Regions from separate parts of the Pseudarthrobacter sp. L19 genome, predicted to be linked through region 2. Evidence: predicted binding sites of a transcription regulator. Region 2 holds the regulator's gene; the other holds the start of a gene.
The links. Region 2 encodes LexA, which represses DNA repair genes until DNA is damaged. Its sites were predicted from a motif close to TCGAACANNTGTTCGA; they were not measured.

Region 1: ACRQ5B_RS14865 (LexA family protein) is a predicted target of LexA. The motif match lies at 1,767-1,782, and genes of this name have one in related genera.

What each region holds. Positions count from the first base shown of each region.
Region 1 is NZ_CP193935.1:3,110,088-3,113,494, forward strand. It holds gene ACRQ5B_RS14855 (GNAT family N-acetyltransferase) at 1-408, shown strand, start outside; gene ACRQ5B_RS14860 (Vgb family protein) at 411-1,637, opposite strand; gene ACRQ5B_RS14865 (LexA family protein) at 1,796-2,227, shown strand; partial or broken gene ACRQ5B_RS14870 (Y-family DNA polymerase) at 2,237-3,407, shown strand, end outside.
Region 2 is NZ_CP193935.1:33,909-37,315, reverse strand. It holds partial or broken gene ACRQ5B_RS00190 (ATP-dependent DNA helicase) at 1-1,361, shown strand, start outside; gene lexA (transcriptional repressor LexA) at 1,473-2,222, opposite strand; partial or broken gene ACRQ5B_RS00180 (LysM peptidoglycan-binding domain-containing protein) at 2,838-3,142, shown strand; gene ACRQ5B_RS00175 (histidinol-phosphate transaminase) at 3,261-3,407, shown strand, end outside.

The DNA.
Region 1 (3,407 bases), 380 kb from region 2:
GCGGACCTGACGGGTTCCGCCGCGTTCGCCGATTTTGTTGAGGCTCTGCGCCGGGACGCGCGACCGGAGACTCCGCGGAAGCCCGGCTATGTGCCCTGCACGTATCTCTGGATTGTGGAGGGCGGCGAATTCGTCGGTTCACTCGCGGTCCGCCACCACCTGAACGAGTTCCTCCTCAACGAGGTGGGGCACATCGGCTACAGCGTTCGTCCGTCGGCGCGGAGGCGCGGTCATGCCGCGTCAGCCCTGGCGGAAGCCCTGCCGATCGCCCGCGGCCTGGGAATCGAGCGGGCACTCTTGACCTGCGACGAGGACAACGTGGGCTCCCGCGCCACGATCGAAAGGAACGGCGGCGCCTACGAGGACACCCGGAACGGCAAGCGCCGCTACTGGATCGAGACGGCCTAGCGCTACGCCTGTTCGGCGGTAACGTCGCCGTCGGATCTTGTGACTCCGGTAGAACGACGTCGGCCCAGCAACAGCACCAGGGCGGCGACGACGATCACCGCCGCGCCGCCTGCACCCGCTACGGCGCCGGGCGAACTCCACGGTGAGGGCCCGGCGGCATTCCCCACCGCGGCGTCGTTCCCCACTCCTGTGCCGTTCCCTGCCTTGGGGCCGGCCGAGCCCCCAGAAGCCGATGCCGGTACCGGCGCCGGCGGCGCGTAGCGGGAGACCGATCCGTTGCCCAGGCCGGTGCCCGGCGTCGCCGCGATGATGCTGCCGTCCGGGGCCACCGCGAGGTGCCCGGGTTGTCCCTCGGTCGGGATGGTGGAATCGACGGTCCTGGAACCGGGCTTGATCACCGATATCCCCGGGGTGAGGACACTCGACACGTAAAGCGTCCCGTCGGGTCCGAGCGCCGCCTCGGTGGGGCCGCCGGGGACATAGATGGTGTAGCCCACCCGGTCCGCCCCCGTCCCGATGACCGCAACCTTGTTCGTGCTGATGTTCGTGACGTAGACCGTGCCGTCCGGGGCGACGGCGATGCCGTGGGGATTCTCCGTCGTGCTGGCCACTGTCCCGGTGGGAATCGTGTGGGATGCCGCGGCCTGGCCGGCGGGAACGATCGAGACCGTGCCCTCGATCTGGTTGACCACGTAGGCAGTGCCGTCCGGGCCGACGGCGACTTCCACCGGTCCCGCCCCGACGCCGATGACATGGTCCACCGCCGTGCCGCCGGCAGCAAGGACAAGCACCGACTTGTTCTCCGGGTTCGGCACGTACACTTTGCCGTCGGGACCGGCGGCTATCAGGTGGTTGCCCCTCGACACCGGGATGGTCCGGGCGACGGCTGCCCCGCCCGGAGGCACGACGCCGATCTCGGCCCCGCCGACGGAGCCGCCCAGCTGCTGGGCCACGTAGAGCGTTCCGTCCGGTCCCAGGGCCAGTCCGGCCACGTTGGGGCCGGTCGTGATCCTGCGCGTAGGACCCGGCTCGCCGGGCGGAATCACCAGGACCCCGCCAAAGCCGTTGTAGCCGCCGATGTACGCGGTTCCGTCCGGGCCAACGATGACGTCGACCGGCGTCCCGCCCGTCGATACCACCTCCGCCGGCGCCAAGGCAGCCGGCGCCGCGGCATCCTGCGCCGCAACGGCCTGCCCTGCCCCGCCGCACAGGGCAGCTCCCACAGCCACAACCGCCAGCCAACGTCCTCGTGCCACCACTACCCCCAAACAGTGGGCCGCCCGGCGCGGCCAACCCCCGAAGCCTACTACCGAAGGGTTTCCCCGGTCCAATGTCCGCCCCCGGGCTTACACTTAGATTCGAACATATATTCGAACTAAGGTGTGTTGTGGGCGCAATTATCGGACCCCGCGTGATAGACGCGGGCACTTCCCTCCTCTCGGTGCTGATCTCGCCGGTCCCGGTGGCGGCCGGCTATCCCTCGCCCGCGCAGGACTACTTCGACGGCCGCATCGACCTGAACGAACACCTGATCAAGGACATCACCAGCACCTACGTGGTCCGGGTCTCCGGGGACTCCATGGAGGGCGCGGGGATCAGCGACGGGGACGAACTGATCGTCAACCGGGCGCTGACACCCGTGGACGGATCCGTCGTCGTCGCCGTCCTGGACGGCGAGCTGACCATCAAGCGGCTAAGGATCACCCGCAACGGAGTGGTGCTGCAGGCCGAGAACCCGGCCTACCCGGACATCCGGGTTCCGTCCCTGTCCGAACTCGTGGTCTGGGGCGTCGCCACGCGCTGCCTCCACGTGGTCTAGGCGGCCGTCATGGCCAGGCCCGCTCCGATGCGGCAGCTGCCCCAGATCGCCCACGTGGACGTCAACTGCTTCTACGCGTCCGCCGAGCGGGCCTTCAACCCCGCCCTGGAGGGCCGTCCCGTCGTCGTGCTGTCCAACAACGATGGCTGCGCCGTCACGCGGTCACCCGAGGCGAAGCGGCTGGGGATTGCCCTCGGCGAGCCGTGGTTCAAGCTCGCCCCGCGGGCCAGGGAGTGGGGACTGGTGGCGCTGTCCAGCAATTACGAACTCTACGGCGACATCAGCGCCCGCGTGATGGAGCTGCTGGGCCGGTTCTCCGCCTGGCTGGAGGTGTACAGCATCGACGAGGCGTTCCTGGGGGTCAAGGGCACGCCCGCGGAACTGCTGGAGCTGGGCGGACAGATGAAGGCGGCGGTGCGGCGCAACGTCGGCGTGCCCGTCTGCGTCGGCATCGCCCCCACCAAGACGCTGGCGAAGCTGGCGAACAAGTGGGCCAAGAACAATTCTGCCTTCGACGGCGTCTGCCACTGGGAGTCCGTGCCCGCCGCCGCCCGCGAGCGCCTGATGCGAAGCCTGTCGGTGATCGAAATCTGGGGCGTCGCCACACGGCTGACCAGGCGGCTCAACGCCCTGGGCATCCACTCGATCCTGGACCTGGCCCGCGCGGACCCGGTGATGATCCGCGACCGGTTCTCCGTGGTCATGATGCGCACCGTCCTGGAACTACAGGGCATCCCGTGCATCCCGATGGAAGAGGAACGCATCGGACGCGATCAGCTGATCTTCTCCCGCTCCTTCTCCACCCCGCTGACCTCGGCCGCCGGGTTCCGGCAGGTCCTGAGCGTCTACGGGCAGCAGGCCTCCGCCCGCCTCGCCCGGCACGGACTGCAGGCGAAGCTCCTCACCGCGTTCGCTGGCACCTCGCACTTCAACGCCCGGGACGTCTCGTTCCCCACGGTCAGCGTGGTCCTGCCGATGCCGACGGCGGATCCGGTGATCCTGACGCGGGCGGCACATGCCCTGCTGCCCCGCATCGTGGACGGCGTGAAGTACGCGAAGGCCGGCATCATGGTCACCGACCTAAGGCCCACCGGGAACCAGGCACCGCTATCCCTGTTCGAGAATCCGCACGAGGAACGCCACATTGGGAGCCTGGTGGAGGACATCACGCGCCGCTACG
Region 2 (3,407 bases):
GACGTCGTGGTCACCAACCACGCCATGCTGGCCGTAAGCGCCTTCGAGGGCCTGGCCGTGCTGCCCGAATACGACGTCGTCGTCGTGGACGAGGCGCACGAACTCCAGGACCGGGTCACCGGGGCCGTCTCCGGCCAGCTCTCCGTGGCCATGGTCCACGCCGCCGCCTCGGGCGCCCGCAAACACACCGGCATCACCGTGGATGCGCTGAACAACGCCGCCGCGAACCTCGAGCTCGCCGTCGCGGGGGTTCCCGGCGGGCTGATGCCCAACGGCCTAAACAGCGAACAGCTCGACTGCGTGGACCAGCTCCGGGATGCTTGCCGTGCGGCGCTTTCCGACTCCAAGGGGACGGCTCCACCACGGCCGACGGCGGCCGGCAGCTTGCGCGCTCCCGGCTGATGGTGATCCTGGAGCTCTGCGAACGCCTGCTCGCTGCCCGGGAAAACCGCGAGGTGGTGTGGTTCTCGCGGCAGAGCACCTTCGACCCGCAGCAGGGCTACTCACAGCCGGACGATTCGGCGCCCGCGCTGATCAACATCGCCCCGCTCAGCGTGGCCGGGCGGCTGCGGGAGGGCCTGTTTGCGGACCACACCGTGGTGCTGACCTCGGCCACCCTCGCCATCGGATCGGCCTTCGAACCGGCCGCCGGGGGCCTGGGCCTTGTGGGTCCCGGAGCCCCCAGTTGGACCGGCGTCGACGTCGGGTCCCCGTTCGAATACCCCAAGCAGGGCATCCTCTACGTCGCCAAGCACCTGCCCAAACCGGGCCGGGGGACCGCGCCCGAGGCCCTGGACGAGCTCGAGAAGCTGATCCGCGCCTCCGGCGGCGGCGCGCTCTGCCTCTTCTCCTCCCGGCGCGCCGCGGAGGAGGCAGCCGACGCCCTCCGGCCGCGGCTGGGCCTGAGCATCCTCTGCCAGGGCGAATCCACCATGACGGCGCTGGTCAAGCAGTTCGCGGACGAACCGGACACCTGCCTCTTCGGCACCATGTCCCTGTGGCAGGGCGTCGACGTGCCCGGCACCTCCTGCCGGCTGGTGGTGATCGACCGGATCCCGTTCCCGCGGCCGGACGATCCGCTGATGACAGCCCGGTCCCGGGCCGTGGCGCAGGCCGGCGGCAACGGCTTCATGAGCGTCTCGGCCACGCACGCGGCGATCCGGCTGGCGCAGGGCGCGGGCCGGCTGATCCGCTCGACGTCGGACCGCGGTGTGGTGGCGGTGCTGGACTCACGACTGTCCACCGAGCGCTACGGCGGGTTCCTCCGGGCCGCGCTCCCGCCGTTTTGGGCCACCACGGACCCGGCGGTGGCCGTCGCGTCGCTGGAGCGGCTCGCGAAAGAGGCTGCGCAGGGGACGTAGGCCCCGGGGCAGGGGTGGTCGACCGGGATATGCGGTCCTTAGGTCCAGGCGTCGGGTCCTCGGGTCGGGGCGTTCGGCCGGGCACTGGCCGTCGGCGTGCCCCGAGGGGCGCTACAGGGAGCGCAGGACCGAGACGACCTTGCCCATGATGACGGCGTGGTCGCCCAGGATCGGTTCGTACTGGGTGTTCTGCGGCAGCAGCCAGGTGTGACCGTCGCGCTGCCGGAATGTCTTGACCGTGGCGTCGTCATCCAGAAGGGCGGCCACGATGTCGCCGTTGACGGCGTCGTTCTGGCGGCGCACCACCACCCAGTCCCCGTCGCAGATCGCGGCGTCGATCATGGAGTCACCCGCGACCTTGAGCATGAACAACTCACCGTGGCCCACGAGCTGGCGGGGCAGCGGGAGGACGTCCTCCACCACCTGGTCGGCCAGGATCGGACCACCGGCGGCGATCCGGCCCACAAACGGCACCATTGCCGTATCCGTGGCGCTGGCCAGCTCCGACACGGCGAGTCCGCCGACGGCCTTTAGCCCGCGGGGCTGTTCGACGCCGGAAATCGGGGTGGACCTCTCATCCAGAGTCAGCGGCATCAGCACTTCCATGGCCCGGGGACGCTTGGGATCCCGGCGCAGGTAGCCCAGCTTCTCCAGCTGGGAGAGCTGGTGGGTCACGCTGGAGAGGCTGGCCAGCCCCACCGTGTCCCCGATCTCGCGCATCGACGGCGGATAGCCGTTGTCCGTCACGGACCGCTGGATGGTTTCGAGGATCTTCTTCTGACGGACCGTGAGGCTCTTGGGCGCCCGGGCAGGCTGGGCGCCGCGCCGGGTTGCCCTCCCGCCGGTGGCTTGTGCTGCCATGGTCGCCATGCCTTCCGTTCGTGGTGCGGATCCGTGGCCGGCGGACCGAGTGAAGCGGCCCGATTGCTGCGAATCCTAAAAATGTCAGTGCCTGCCGTTTGACTGCTCTTGATCACCACTGGCGGGTGTTCGACAGGTTTCAGACTGCAGGTGCGGAGTGCGGGTCCCCCAAAGGACCGGTTCCGTGCTTCAAAAATAGGTCAGCCGCCGGTGTTTTTCAAACATTTGTTCTAGCGAGTCTCGACAGAGTTCGTTCATAGGTGCTAAAAAGGGAACAGCAGGATTCGAATATGTGTTCGAAGAATGCGAGTGGAGAACCACAGCCGCTTTCGGCTTTGTGTTCGAAGCGATCGATGGTTCAGCCGGTTGGCGGCAAGTACGAGGAGTACGCCGGGCGGCAACGACAAGTCCAGGAGGGCTCAGTTCATGTCAGCAAGAAGCGCTTTCGCCGGTTCGCAGTTTTCCGACGCCGGGCGGCCGGCACTGTATCTCGTGCCGGATTCCACCACGGCCTTCTCCGGGGCGGTGGCTCCGTTCGCGGCCCCTGCCGACGCTTACGCCACCGCCGGGAGCCCATCCGCTGTCCGCCGGGCCCACACTTCGGCCCAGGCACCTTTGCGGCTGACCCGGCGGGGACGCTTCGTCTTCTTCGGACTGCCCCTGATCCTGCTGGCGGCCCTGCTGCTGTCCCTGGCCGGCTTCCTGACCGCGCCGGCGAAGGCCGCCGATTCCCCGGCATCGCTGGCCACCACCCCGACGGTCACTGTGACCGTGCAACCGGGGAGTCCCTGTGGACCATCGCCGGCACCGTCGACCCGAAACGGGATCCCCGGGACGTAGTCGCCGAGATCGTGCAGCTGAACAACCTCGACGCCGCACCGGTCCTGCCCGGCCAGCAGCTCTTCGTACCGACCCCCTGAGCTGAATCACCCGGGATGCCCCGCTCGCCGAGGCGGGCCGGTCCGTCCGTCGGCCGCTGGATGGACCGTCGTCGGTCACGGTTTCCGGGCAGACAGTCCTCTCACTTAAACTGGTGACGTGACTGACCAGCTTGAGCGACTCAACCGACTTCCCCTCCGGACCAACCTGCGGGGCCTGCGCCCCTACGGTGCTCCCCAGCTGGACGTTCCGATTCTCCTGAACGTCAATGAGAACACCCATGGTGTCCCCGCCGACGTGCGGGCA